Caldalkalibacillus thermarum: one gene and its partner. The protein of the gene in region 1 interacts with the protein of each later gene in a pairwise test. Links are inferred from orthologs where the notes say so. Each region holds a gene or a part of one and is shown on either strand. Other genes may lie near its edges.

Region 1 (7,933 bases):
CTTTTACTTCCAGAACACCCGGCAAGGACAGCACCTGCTCCTTCAGACGGTCAGAAACGGGCGTACATTTGACAAAGACAACAAGCGGTTCATCCTTAAACAATTCTCTGGCCAGTTGGTCGATGGGGCCGACCGCCATCAGCTTCCCCCCCACAAACAAGCCTACCCGGTCACAAATTTGCTGCACCTGGTATAAATGGTGGGAGGACAACAGAACGGTCATGTTTTCATCCTTGCTTAAGGACTGGATTAACGCCAGCAATTCTTGCATTCCTTCAGGGTCAAGTCCCAGCGTAGGCTCATCCAAAATAACCACTTCCGGTTTTTTCATCAATACATCGGCCAGTCCCAGCCGTTGTCTCATCCCCCGGGAATAGGTTCCCGCTTTCTGCTGGGCTGCATGGGCCAATCCTACCTTGTCAAGCAAGGTTTCCGCCCTTTGCCGCGCTTCAGTGAGGGGGATGCCGTTTAATTGAGCGGTTAACAGCAAGTTTTCCAGCCCTGTCCGTTCATCGTAAAAACCGAGGTCATCAGGAAGATAGCCCACACGCTTTTTCACCTCAATGGGATTGCGAATGGAATCAAGCTGACAAACCCTTACGGAACCGGACGTCGGTTCAATCAGACCCAGCATCATCAAAATCGTGGTTGTTTTCCCGGCTCCGTTAGGACCCAAGAGGCCAAAGATTTCACCCTGCTCCACAGCCAGATCAATATGGTCCACTGCGGTATAACCATCATATACCTTGGTTAATCCTTTCAGTTCAATCACAGCCATGGGCTATCTCCTCCCGTACTTTTTAAACAAGTAACCAATACCCCCAATAACGCCGGCAATAATCAAGATGCCAATCCATCCCCACAACAGGGGTGTTTTGACTGTGGCCCGGAAAGAAGCAGAATGGGATACCTCTGGTGCACGGGCTTCAAGATTCAGCATATAATCTCCAGCCAGGGCATTAGAGTCTGCTGTCACCGTTGCCCGTACCCGGGCTGACTCGCCTGCTGGCAACATGTCAATACGGTTTGGTTCAAATGTCACTTCCCAGTTGACTGGCGTTGAAGCATCCAATTCAATATCCCGCAAGTCAGCCGTTCCCTGATTGGTTACTTCCAGTTCAATCGTTTTGCTTCTGCCAGCCGTGATATCAAAATTTAAGCGTTCACTGGGTGTGCTGAGGACAAGATCATAGGTTCCTGTAATCACCACTTCTAATTCCAGGGTAGCGGAAGTGCCGCTAGTGGCAGCCTTGATGGGAATGGTATACTTACCTTCTTTAACGCCTTCAGGCGGGTTCACCTCAATGTTGATATCTTGAACCCCGTTTGGATCTACATTGACCGAGGTGACATACTGGCCTCCCGATTGAAAGCGCACCTGCCAGCCCCGGGGCACATCTGCCGATAAGGAATACAGCTGTTCACTTGCCGTTCTGTTACGCAAGCTGGCTTTAAATGTAAAGCTGGAATCGGCGTGCCCCTCCATATTCGGCTGGTCGCTGGTCAGCTCTGTCCGGAAGGTTCCTTCCTCAGTCACATCCACTGTAATGGGCAAGACCGCCTGTTCGTTGTTTCTGCCAGAAGCAATCAAGCGGAATTCATATTCTCCTTTTTCGATTTCTAGGGGCACATCCACTTGCAAATAAACAGTTTCATTTTGATCCGGCCGCACTGACAGACGTTTAATATCCCGTCCGTCCGCTGTCAAATGATAGTTCCAGTTGTCATCTAATCCTTCGATCCGGAAAGTGACATACTGAATGCCGGCTCCATTGTTAATCACCTCAATCTCATAGTTAAGCGACTCACCCGGAGTAACTGACACCCCAGGATAAGGAGTAAAGAGCTGCAACTGGGATTGGGCCGCGGCACTTATTTGCCCTATCCCAATCAGGCTCACCCCCAGTAAAACGATCATCACCCACCGAATCAAGCGCCCACGGTTCATCCTTTTAACCGCCATTACCATACATGTCCCTCCTGCATCACTGTTTTGTTTTTTCCATTGGATAGGTATCTTCATTGTATTTACGATGAAAACCGTTCACTGGATTTAGGAAGATTAAAATTTTTTGCGTCAAAATAGCGGTAACATTTCACAGTTACAGGCCATTAGAGACAGGTTTCCAACAGACAAAAAATTTGGTACATAAAAAAGAGAGGCAAGAGTTGTTGGGGGGAGATAAATGGCGGAAAGGGAACAAGAGGTCCTGCTATTGGTTGAACGGGTAAAGAGGGGATCAGAGGAGTCTTTTGATTATCTGTACGAAAAATACCTTCCTTTCATTTTACGCATAGCGATGGCGATGTTAAAAAACAGGCAGGAAGCTGAAGATGTGTGCCATGACATTTTTTTGGAGGTGCTCAATCACCCGGAGCGTTATGACCCTTCCAGAGGTTCCTTTGAATCCTGGCTGGCTGTCAAAACCAAAAGCAAATGTTTGGACCGCCTGAGAATTCACAAGAGACATCTGTTACAAGAAGCGGAAGAAGCTGTCAACATCCGCCGTCCTGCTTCTTTTGAAGACCCAACGGCGGAACACACTTTATACCGGGAGTTAAAAGAAGCACTGGCCAAAGCTTTAAATCAGATTCCGGCAGCCCAGCGGCAGGTGCTTCTACATGCCTATTTCAAAGGAGAAAGCCACCGCTCAATTGCAAAACAGTTGAAACGGCCGCTGGGAACGGTTAAATCCCTGATTCGTTACGGTCTGAAAAACATGAGGAAACAGCTTGAAGAATGGAATTGGAGCGGGCCAGGAGGAGGGGAAAGCCGATGAACAATCATAAGCAGTGTTTAACTGATGAAATGATCGTCGACAGCCTGTTGGCCAAACTTCCGGTTGAGCAAATGGAAGAGATTGAGCGCCATCTTCAAGCGTGTGCACGATGCCAGAGGAGCCGCAATGAATGGATGACGCTGCTTCAGGCACAATCCCAACCTGGAGTGGACAAGGAAATAGCGACAGCATTGCCGCGAATTCATAAGCGGTTAAAGAAGACCATCGGCTTGCACAAGCGGAGACCCACTCCCTTGTGGAGAAAACCAGCGGTGGTTATCCTTACGCTCTGCTTGTTTATTGGTCTCAGTTTTGCCAAGGGATGGCATGTGAACCAAGAGATTTACCAGGAAACATCCCAACACCAAAGTCATGTCTTCCGGGAAGCTGAATTTTTGATTGACCCGCAAACGGTGCATTACCGCATCGGCATGGCCAACAACCCCCATTCCCGGCAAAGCGGATTGCTCGCTTATGACGTAAACGGAAATCTGTGGATCAACCATACCAGCCAGGAAGTCATTATCTTTCTTGAGGGGTTACGCCCTTTGGCTGACAGGGATTATCAGGTGTGGATCAGTGCTGGCCAACGGGAAAACAATGCAGGTGTGGTTGAAATGGATTCAGGAAAAGGTTATATATATTGGAGCGGCGAGGACTCAACACAAATTGAATTTATCCGGATCAGTATTGAGCCCAAAGGAGGCAGCCAGGTGCCTACTGGGCCAGAAGCCCTGTTTATCCCCTTATATCAATATCATACCCGTTAACCGGTCCCCCAAGAGAACAAGTCTCTTGGGGGTTTTTATTAACAGCTGGTATAGGTCTTTTGGACTATTAACATAAGCCTAAATAAGTCAATGCCCTCAACGAGATGGCCAACAACTTGTATCAACTGATCGGCCGTTTCAAAACATCTTAACTAACTGTTTTTTTTAATGTGAAAAACAAAAACCGTTTTAAATATGCCAAACTAAAAAGCACGATATCCAGACCAGATATCGTGCTTTGCTTTCGTTTATGTATGGTGGAGCATAGCGGGCTCGAACCGCTGACCTCCACGCTGCCAGCGTGGCGCTCTCCCAGCTGAGCTAATGCCCCGTGTCATTACCGACAATGTGTATTATAGCAGGTCCATGCAGACAATGCAAGGGGGCACCGCAAATTTTTTTGTTGATCACTTCATTTGGGTACGGCGGTTAGGTCCTTCCATAAAGTAGGCACGGGTATAATGGCGAATGCGCTCCATAATCCGCTTGGCCTTCATCTGTTCAATACCGCCCTTTTGAGAATAGGCCAGATGATCCTCCAACTGGTCATAATCATAATTGGATGTATACAAGGTAGGCAGTTTATGAATCACCCGGTACTGCAATATGGCACCTAACACCTCATCCCTCGCCCAGGCTGTAATCGTTTCAGCACCGATGTCATCCAATATGAGCACTGGCACTTTCTGCAACGCTTCAATCTTTTCCTCTACCTTCTGTTCAGCAATGGCACCTTTCACTTCCCTAAAAAATTCAGGGGTATAGACCATATATGTCGCGATATCCCGTTCAGCCAATTTATTGGCTGCTGCGCCCAGCAAATAGCTTTTCCCCACCCCCAACGGACCATAGAGATAGATTCCCATCGGGTTTTTCCCAGGTTGTACGGTCATGCAAAAGTCCAGCACGGCTTGAAAGGCATCCAGCCGGCCCGCATCGTTCCGGTCAAAATGGCGGAAACTTCCTTGCAAGATATCGGCAGAAATGTGGTGGCTTTTAATCAATTTGGCTTTCCTGGCTTCTTGAAGGGCTCGCTTTTGATAACGGCAAGGAGTATAGGTCACATCCACCATGCCACTATAGGCTAAAAGCTCCGCTTTATGCCCTTTGAGTAAATTGGGGCATCTGTCCAGCCCAGGGCACTTCTGACAGTTTTCTTCTTCCCGTATATAGTGCTTCACTTTTATAGAAAAACGTTCCAATTTCGTCTTCGTCCACTGGGGATGCCGGCTCAGCCAGTCCTCGACCAGGGGATGATCTAACAAAGCAGACAGGTCAGTTTGGATTTTTTGTTCCAGATTCCGCGCTTTCACAAAGGCTTCCAATGACCGCTTGATGGCTTCCATGGCCTATTCCTCCCACTCTCCCAATGCTTTTAACAAAGATTTGATGCGCTCCCGTTTTTGCTCCTCGCTCAGTGTGGAAATTTGGGCACCTGACGCGGGTTGATTCTCACCCTGCTCCTGCCGCTTTTTAGAATCCAGGGACTTTTTGGAATCCAGGGATTGTTCCCGCTCTTGCTCTTGAACCCAGGATGGAACAACGTCTTTGCGCACTCCTTTCCCCTTTGTGGCGGACATCTCCTTGGCCCGTGCAGGGGTGCTCTGTTGAGCCGTTTGACGCTCCCCTTGCTGCCGTTTCTCTTGCCATTTTTTATACTGCCGATGCTCCTTTTTGGCCACTTCAAGGGCCTGTCTCATGTCGGTAATCTTCAGCCTTTTCCAGTGAGCAGCCACCTTGGTCACCAAGCTGCGGGGCAGCCGGAAGTCGTTGGTCAGCAAAATGTACTCAATCAAAACGTTGACCACGCTTGGTTCAAGTTGATAATCAAAAATCAGCTCTTCTACCAACTTTTCATCCGCTTCAGCCACCTTTCCCCCATCTTGATAGGCAGCCAAAAGCTCAAGCGGACTCATCGTTTGCAGCACGTAAAGATGCCGCTCTTCCTCAGTCATTTCTTCGGGACGGGTCTCCTGACTGGTGGCTATCTCCCTTTCGGCCTGTGGCCTACTCTTGTTCTTGGTTTCCGCAGGCATGCGCATGCGCACTTGGGGAGGACGACCGTATTGGTAACGATAATACCATTTGGCCTGGCGCCGCAATTGAGCCATATCTAAACGGTCATCAAGTGTCAAGGCATCGTGGATCAACTGGCTCAACCGCCATTCATCCAATTGATAAAAAAAAGCGACCTTTTTTATTTCTTGAACATTCTCATGGGTTAAAATCGAATCTGGATCCAGCCCTTTCATCAGCAAACTTTTCAATAAATCCACGTCCAACTCATAACCGTCAAAGGAAAGAGGTTTCCTTTCCCTTCCTTTAGGCAGTGGCAACGGATACGCTTGGGCTGCTTCCTTAAGATCTTGTTCGGTCTGACTCCCTTCCTGAACAGCCAGCTCCGAAGGATGAATGGAGGTAAACACCTCATGAAACGGCTTCGTGATCTCCTCGTCCTGAACCGCTTCCCCTTCTTCTACCAGATAATAGGAGAAACGGGCGCGCAACTGTTTAAAATGTGCCGGTCCAACCTGATTATACAACCAAATGCTGAGTACATCATCGGCAAAGAATTGCTCGGCTGAAAGCGGGGGATACAGTTCGTATGTGAACAGCGCCCCTTCTTCTGTTTGCCTGCGGTAGGTTCTTAACAGACCGATCGCTTCTAAACGTAAGCGGGCATAATAAATCTGGTCCAGGGGAAGGGCCATGGCCTTCATGAGCCAGTGATGCTGTTTCTCTGCCGAATAGCGGCGGTCCCCATCTGTCTCACTAAACAAAGTGAAATATAGGGAAATGGCTTCAGGACCGATCAAAGGCTGGTACAGCTGACTCAAAACTTTCAGCTGAAAAGCATCCGGCTGATCCATAATCCTGACTTTATAGCGGTCAATAGGGCGCACATATTTCCATGTTGCGGCCATGTTACCACTCCATCTGAGCATTCATCTTGATGTTTCATCCGTTCCGGGGATTCCTAGCGGGATTTACGCAACAGCTCCGTCAACTCTTTGACAAACACATTAATATCTTTAAATTGGCGGTAAACCGAAGCAAAACGGACATACGCCACTTCATCCACATGATAGAGTTTGTCCATCACTTTTTCGCCAATTTCTTTGCTAGGGTATTCTTGTTTTCCTCCGTTGCGCAGCTCGGTTTCGATTTCATTGACGATGTTCTCTAGCGTTTCCAGGGATACATGCCGTTTCTCACACGCTCTGATCAGTCCGCGCAACACTTTTTCCCGGCTAAACTCTTCCCGTGTTCCATCTTTCTTAATCACCATAATCGGACGCTCTTCCACAATTTCAAAGGTGGTAAAGCGGCGCTGGCATTTTTCACATTCCCGTCTGCGCCGAATGGAACGATGTTCATTGGAGGGACGGGAATCCAGCACCCGGGTTCCCAGATGAGAGCAATACGGACAGCGCATCACCGATCATCTCCACTTTGTTGTTACCTTTAGTGTGGCCTATTCTGCCCGTTCCGTCAAGTCAGTGCCAGGAAAGTTCTCATCCCAGTCTAGCACAACCATCAGCCCATAAATTAACAGTGCGGTTTGCTCCCAAATCCGTTATGATGGTATATAGACTTATTGTTCATGTGTTCAGCATGAGCTAAAGATCACTGTCCGCTCAAGAGGCGTAAAGCCGGGTACATCAGATCAAGGAAACAAAAAGGGAGAGAAACCGCCAATGTTGTTAACCAGCGCACTCACTTTGGGGGGACTGTGCCTTTTGTCCAAAGGATATTGGAATACTTTCCACCCTGAGGTGAAACATATCCGCTTAAAAACCGTTCACAACCTTGGTGCAAAACAAATGCGAATTTTACATCTGTCTGATATACACATTGAGAAACTATCAGTCACCCCTGAAAAGGTGATCCAACTGGCTGGAAAAGAAACCTACGATTTTATCGCCTTGACAGGGGACTATTTGGATAAAGTGAAAAGCATTGACCGCTTTATTCAATTTTTAAAGGGGATCACCCAGATTCCAACCCGCTTCGGGATTTATGCCGTATGGGGCAATCATGACTGGGTTATCGGGCCGCACCTTCCCCGCTTAAAGCAGAAAATGGAATCCTTGGGGGTCACGGTACTCTGCAATGAGTCGGTGACCACCCGCCATTCTGGGGGACAGTTGCATATTATTGGCATCGATGACCATCATTCAGGTCACAGCAATGTGGAACAAGCGTTCCAAGATGTGCCGGAGAACGGATTTCGCCTAGTCTTAACCCATGATCCCCTAATCGTCAATCACATGCCTTATCCCTTTGATTATCTGTTGTGCGGCCACTTGCATTCGGGGCAAATCTATTACCCCTTGCCCCTCCATTCCCTGACCTGGGGGATCAAACCCTTTCGCAAACATC
Region 2 (5,539 bases), on another replicon or contig:
CAAGGCATCGTTTAAAACGACTGACGTATCAACCACATAAGGACGGATAAAATTGGCATACTCCAGATATTCATCGTAAATGTCCTTAAAAGCAAAGCCTTGTGTGCCGTACACCTTTTCCAGCAGCCGGTTTTTTTCCGCCAAATTATGTTCCAGCTTGCATTTAAACTCTTCCGGATCAAGCAGGTCGGCCATGCGGATGCCAATCCGGGCTGCTTTATCCATATACGCCGGCCCAATGCCCTTGCGGGTGGTGCCAATTTTGTTTGCTCCTTTGCGCTCTTCTTCCACTGCATCCAATTTCAGATGATAAGGTAAAATCACGTGAGCACGGTTAGAGATGCGCAAATTGGCAGTAGAAATACCGTGGTCATGCAGGTATTGAATCTCCTGCACCAAGGCTTTAGGGTCAATCACCATGCCATTGCCAATCACACATATTTTATTTTCATAGAAAATCCCCGATGGAATGAGATGCAATTTATATTTCTTGCCCCCAAACACAATGGTATGGCCAGCATTATTGCCCCCTTGATAACGGGCGATTACTTCCGCTTTTTCAGATAAGTAATCGGTAATCTTTCCTTTTCCCTCATCTCCCCACTGGGTGCCTACCACCACTACACTTGGCACGGGAAACACCTCCGCATCAAAACATCAGGCCATCTTTTGGCCAGGCTGATCAGCTTATTGGTCGCATAGCCAAATGATAAACCTGTTAGTCATCCTCCTCTAGTGTAGCATTGTCTCCGGGCAGATTCAATCAACTAACGAACATTTATAGTGTAAATTAAAGTTTTGTTCGGAATATATCTCTGTATGACTAGGCTCCCGGGGCCAAAGATTCATCATGTTTACTGAGGTTGACAAATTTATTGTATTCTTTTAAAAAGGCCAATTCCACTTTGCCCACCGGGCCGTTGCGCTGCTTGGCAATAATAATCTCGATAATGTTCTTGTTTTCCGTATCCTGGTCATAATAATCTTCCCGGTATAAGAAAGCGACAATATCAGCATCCTGTTCGATGGAGCCTGATTCACGCAAATCGGATAACATCGGGCGTTTATCTTGCCGCTGTTCCACCGCCCGGCTGAGCTGGGACAAAGCGATAACAGTGCAATCTAATTCCCGGGCCATGGCTTTCAGAGAACGGGAAATCGCGGAAATTTCCTGCTGGCGGCTTTCCCGGTTGTTGCCCTGAATCAGTTGCAGGTAGTCGATCAGAATGATGCCCAGCCCTTCTTCAGCCTTTAAGCGGCGGCACTTGGCCCTAATCTGGTTGACATTGATGCCCGGCGTATCATCAATATAGATTTTGGCCTTGGATAAGCTGGCGATGGCCATGGTCAGTTTTTCCCAATCTTCCTCCTTAAACGCCCCCGTGCGCATGCGGTTGGCATCAATATTCCCTTCCGCACACAGCATGCGCTGCACCAATTGGGAAGCCGACATTTCCAGGGAAAAGATGGCCACCGTTTCGCCTGCCCGGACAGCTACATTTTGGGCGATGTTCAGGGCAAATGCCGTTTTACCTACGGAAGGACGGGCCGCCACAATCACCAGGTCTGAACGCTGAAAACCCGATGTTAAGCGGTCCAAGTCCCGGTAACCGGACGGAATGCCGGTAATGTCGCTTTTCGTATTGTGGAGCTTTTCAATCTGCTCATAGGTCTCCATCAACACATCTTTAATATGCACAAACCCGTCCGTCGTCCGTTCGTCCCTGATCTGGAGAATGCTCTTCTCCGCCTCGCTTAAGATTTCTTCCACATCATCCTGGGAGGTATACCCGTTCGTCACAATTTGAGTCGCGGTTTTGATCAGGCGGCGCAGGATCGCTTTTTCTTTGATGATTTGGGCATAGTATTCCACATTGGCCGCAGTGGGAACCGAGTTGGCCAAATCACTCAAATAACTGACCCCGCCCACTTCTTCCAGCCATTTGCGGTCGTTCAGCTCAGCCGTGACCGTGACCAGGTCCACCGGCTGGGAGTCTTCCGACAGATCCATCATCACTTGAAAAATACGCTGGTGGCTGGTTTTGTAGAAATCGTCGGGACGAACCATTTCCAAGGCCCGCCATAAAGCATCTTTATCCAGAAAAACAGCCCCCAAGACAGCCTGCTCAGCTTCCAGGTTATGGGGGGGCGTACGGTCCAAAAAAAGGTCGCTCATGACTGCTCAACCACGTGTACTTTCAACGTGGCCGTCACCTCAGGATGGAGTTTGACAGGAACATGGGTCACACCCAGGGAGCGAATCGGTTCATCCAGCACAATTTTGCGCTTCTCAATCTTGTAATTCATTTTTTTCAGCTGGTCGGCAATCTGCTTGTTGGTAATAGAGCCGAAGAGCTTGCCTCCTTCACCTGCTTTGGCCGTCAAGGTCACTGTTTCCTGTTCCAGCTTGGCCGCAAGCTCCTTGGCCTGACGCAGTTCTTCCTCCGCCTTTTTCTGCTCACTCTGTTTCTTTTTCATGAGCGCCTTCATGTTGCCCGGAGTCGCTTCCACAGCCAGGTTTTGTTTAAGCAGATAGTTGCGGGCATAGCCATCGGAAACTTCTTTCACTTCCCCTTTTTTGCCAACTCCTTTCACGTCCTGTTGCAAGATCACCTTCATGTTTCCCTTCCCCCTTCCAAATAGTCATCAATAACCTCTTTTAACCATTGTACCGCATCCTCAACGCTGATATCTTCCAGTTGGGTGGCGGCATTGGTCAAGTGGCCGCCCCCGTGCATTTTTTCCATGATCACCTGCACATTGATTTCCCCTAAGGAGCGGGCGCTGATCACCACTTGGCCATCCTCCCGTTTGCTCAAGACAAAGGAAGCCACCACATCATCCAGAGTAAGCAAGGTATCGGCGGCTTGAGCCAATAGCACCTGGCCGTAACGTTCATCCGCTTCGGCAACAGCAATGGCGATCTTGCCGCGGTAGATTTCAGCCTGCTCGACAATGCGGCTGCGCTTGATAAACTGCTCTTTCTCTTCTTTCAACAGCTTTTGAACCAGGATAGGATCTGCGCCATGACGCCTTAAGTAGGCTGCAGCATCAAAGGTGCGGGAACCGGTGCGCATGGAGAAGTTATTCGTGTCTACTACAATGCCGGCCAGCATGACGGTCGCCTCCAGCCGGCTCATCTCGATATGATCACTCTGGTACTCCAGGAGTTCCGTCACCAGCTCACTGGTCGATGAAGCATAAGGCTCGATATAGACCAACAAGGGCTCTTCGATAAAAGCTTCTCCCCGCCGGTGGTGGTCAATCACCACTTTACGTTCAAAGCGGTCCAACAGGCGCGGCTCCAGCACCAGAGAGGGCTTATGCACATCCACTATAATTAACAGGCTCTTGTCTGAAATTAATTCTACCGCCTCATGTGGAGAAAGCAAATGTTCTTTCAAATCCTTTTCCTTGTTAATTTCCTCCATCAAGCGGCTAATGCTGGGATACTCTTCTTCCTGATCAAGCACGATGTAGCCTTCCCGCTCATTGACCTGCGCGGCTTTCAACATTCCAATGGCCGCACCGACGGCATCCATATCCGGATCACGGTGTCCCATGATAAAAACCTTGTCGCTTTCTTTGATCATATCCCGCAAAGCATGGGAGATCACCCGGGCTCTGACGCGGGTTCGCTTTTCTACCGCATTGGACTTGCCTCCGTAAAACGTAACTTTATCTGGATAACGCTTCACAGCCGCTTGGTCCCCTCCCCGGCCCAAAGCCAAATCCAAGCTGGACTGGGCTAAATCCCCCAGTTCTGTGAGAGAGGAGTTTCCAGCTCCCACTCCGATGCTTAAGGTCACAGGAATCTTGTTGTGCCTGGTTAACTCACGGACGCGATCCAATATATCAAACTTCGTCTCTTCAATTTCCCTTAATGTTTGCTCATCCATGACCCCGAAGAATTTGTCTGACGCTGTCCGTTTTAAAAAAATGCCGTGTTCGCTGGCCCAACGGCTGATCGTGTTGGTCACCCGGCCGACCAACAGCGAGCGGCGCTGTTCATCAAGGCCCTGAGTCACTTCGTCCAAATTATCAAGATGGATGTTTAAAAAGACCACCTGTTCCTGGCGGTGCTTTTTCTTTAATTCATGATACCCGGTGTTGTCTATCACATAAAGCAAGCGTTCCTCAGGATAACTGATAATATCCAAGCTTAACTCATTAAAGCGGATCGTGCCTTCCCGTTCCTCTTTCTTCAGCCATTCCGCCAAAGAGGGAGACAGCTCTTCCAGTTTTGTCCCCACCAATGTGTCTGCCTCAGCAAACAATTTTAATATATACCGATTATGCCATTGTATGGTTTGTTCTTCATCATAAAGCAGGATGCCAATGGGCAATTCGGATATAACATCTTCTCCCACCTTTTTGACCCGGTGGCGCAAGGTGGTGATATAAGTTTCAAACTCCTTGGCAAAGGCCTGCTCCTTTTTATACATGACATACAGAATCAAGCCGAGAGCCACAAAACCGGCCACTGCCCAGTACCAGGCATACCAGGCCAAAACGACAAGGACCAGCACGGTTAAAACAGGAAGGGCATAGCGATGATACCCTCTTAAATAGAGATAAAGGAACCTTGGCATTATCTCAGCTCCCTAGTCTGCTTTTTGGAGGCGTTCCTTTAAACCAAACCCCAAATCAATGATGCCCACAATGCGGATGATGCTGGAAAAGAGGGGGATAAAGGACAGTATGACAGCCAAGATAACCAATATGCGTCCGATATTTTTGACATAAGCAAAATGAGCCACAAAGGTCAGTCCCTGCAGCAAAAGCAAGATTTCCAGAATAAGGTGCAGATTGACCACCAGCATAAACCATGTGCTGCCTTCTTCGACCGCCTGCAACAGGATCAATATGAGGACGACCAGATAATAAAACAAAATTGATTTGGGCAAGTTCCATTGACGAAAAGGGGGCAAGGACTGGATGTCAAAGCCGATCCGGGACAAAATGGGTCTGGCTGCCGCATGGTTAATACCTGCCATCAGCATGGAAGATAAAATCAACAAACCGGGAAAGATGTAAACCATGAAGTCAACCATCTCTTGGAAAACGTCCAGTGCATTCTCATCACCTGGAACAGGAAGGAAAGCTGCGGTTTGTTCCGTCATAATTAAGGCATCTTCCATCATCTGCTGGAAAACGTCAATCATGTTCAAATTTAAGACCAAATAAGTAAACAGAAAGGCCAACACGTAATTGGCAAGATAGGTTAACATTCCTGCCAACAAAGGCAAAAATGGGGCTTTTTTTTCACCATAATAATACCCCATCACCAGACCGACCGAAACAGCAAGAAGGGTAACAAAAACAGCCGGCAAGGGGGCCAGGAGGGGGGAAAGAAACAGACAGACACCGCCCACCAAAGCTGCGCTTTTCAAACCAAAACGCAAGTGATGAACAATAAAAGGTAAGGGCAAAAAGAATAAACCGATTAAACCTAAAAAGGGAACATAAACGGTAATCAGAAACAGAACCAGATATAAGGCAGCCATCAAGGCCCCTTGTACTAACCGCTGTGTGTCTG

The links.
Region 2: the proteins of dnaI (region 1) and dnaB interact in binary tests that used the Bacillus subtilis proteins (3 or more experiments, as listed by UniProt). The link is inferred for Caldalkalibacillus thermarum from one-to-one orthologs.

The regions. Positions count from the first base shown.
Region 1 is NZ_BMKZ01000001.1:54,340-62,272, reverse strand. What follows is about bases 2,928-5,778. They hold dnaI (primosomal protein DnaI), read right to left. Parts: upstream 4,897-5,778; coding sequence 3,958-4,896; downstream 2,928-3,957. Other genes in these bases: IEW48_RS00325 (replication initiation and membrane attachment family protein), read right to left, coding at 4,900-5,778; IEW48_RS00340 (anti-sigma factor), read left to right, coding at 2,928-3,550. Outside these bases: IEW48_RS00355 (ABC transporter ATP-binding protein), read right to left, coding at 1-778; IEW48_RS00350 (COG1470 family protein), read right to left, coding at 782-1,969; IEW48_RS00345 (RNA polymerase sigma factor), read left to right, coding at 2,187-2,780; more of IEW48_RS00340, read left to right, coding at 2,777-2,927; more of IEW48_RS00325, read right to left, coding at 5,779-6,474; transcriptional regulator NrdR, read right to left, coding at 6,528-6,986; IEW48_RS00315 (metallophosphoesterase), read left to right, coding at 7,249-7,933. UniProt on the Bacillus subtilis protein: Helps load the DnaC replicative helicase onto single-stranded (ss)DNA and simulates the helicase activity; in the presence of DnaB more helicase activity is seen.
Region 2 is NZ_BMKZ01000032.1:17,860-23,398, forward strand. What follows is about bases 1-2,999. They hold dnaB (replicative DNA helicase), read right to left. Parts: upstream 2,177-2,999; coding sequence 824-2,176; downstream 1-823. Other genes in these bases: IEW48_RS12055 (adenylosuccinate synthase), read right to left, coding at 1-633; rplI (50S ribosomal protein L9), read right to left, coding at 2,173-2,619; IEW48_RS12070 (DHH family phosphoesterase), read right to left, coding at 2,616-2,999. In the rest of the region: more of IEW48_RS12070, read right to left, coding at 3,000-4,592; IEW48_RS12075 (YybS family protein), read right to left, coding at 4,605-5,539. UniProt on the Bacillus subtilis protein: The main replicative DNA helicase, it participates in initiation and elongation during chromosome replication. Travels ahead of the DNA replisome, separating dsDNA into templates for DNA synthesis.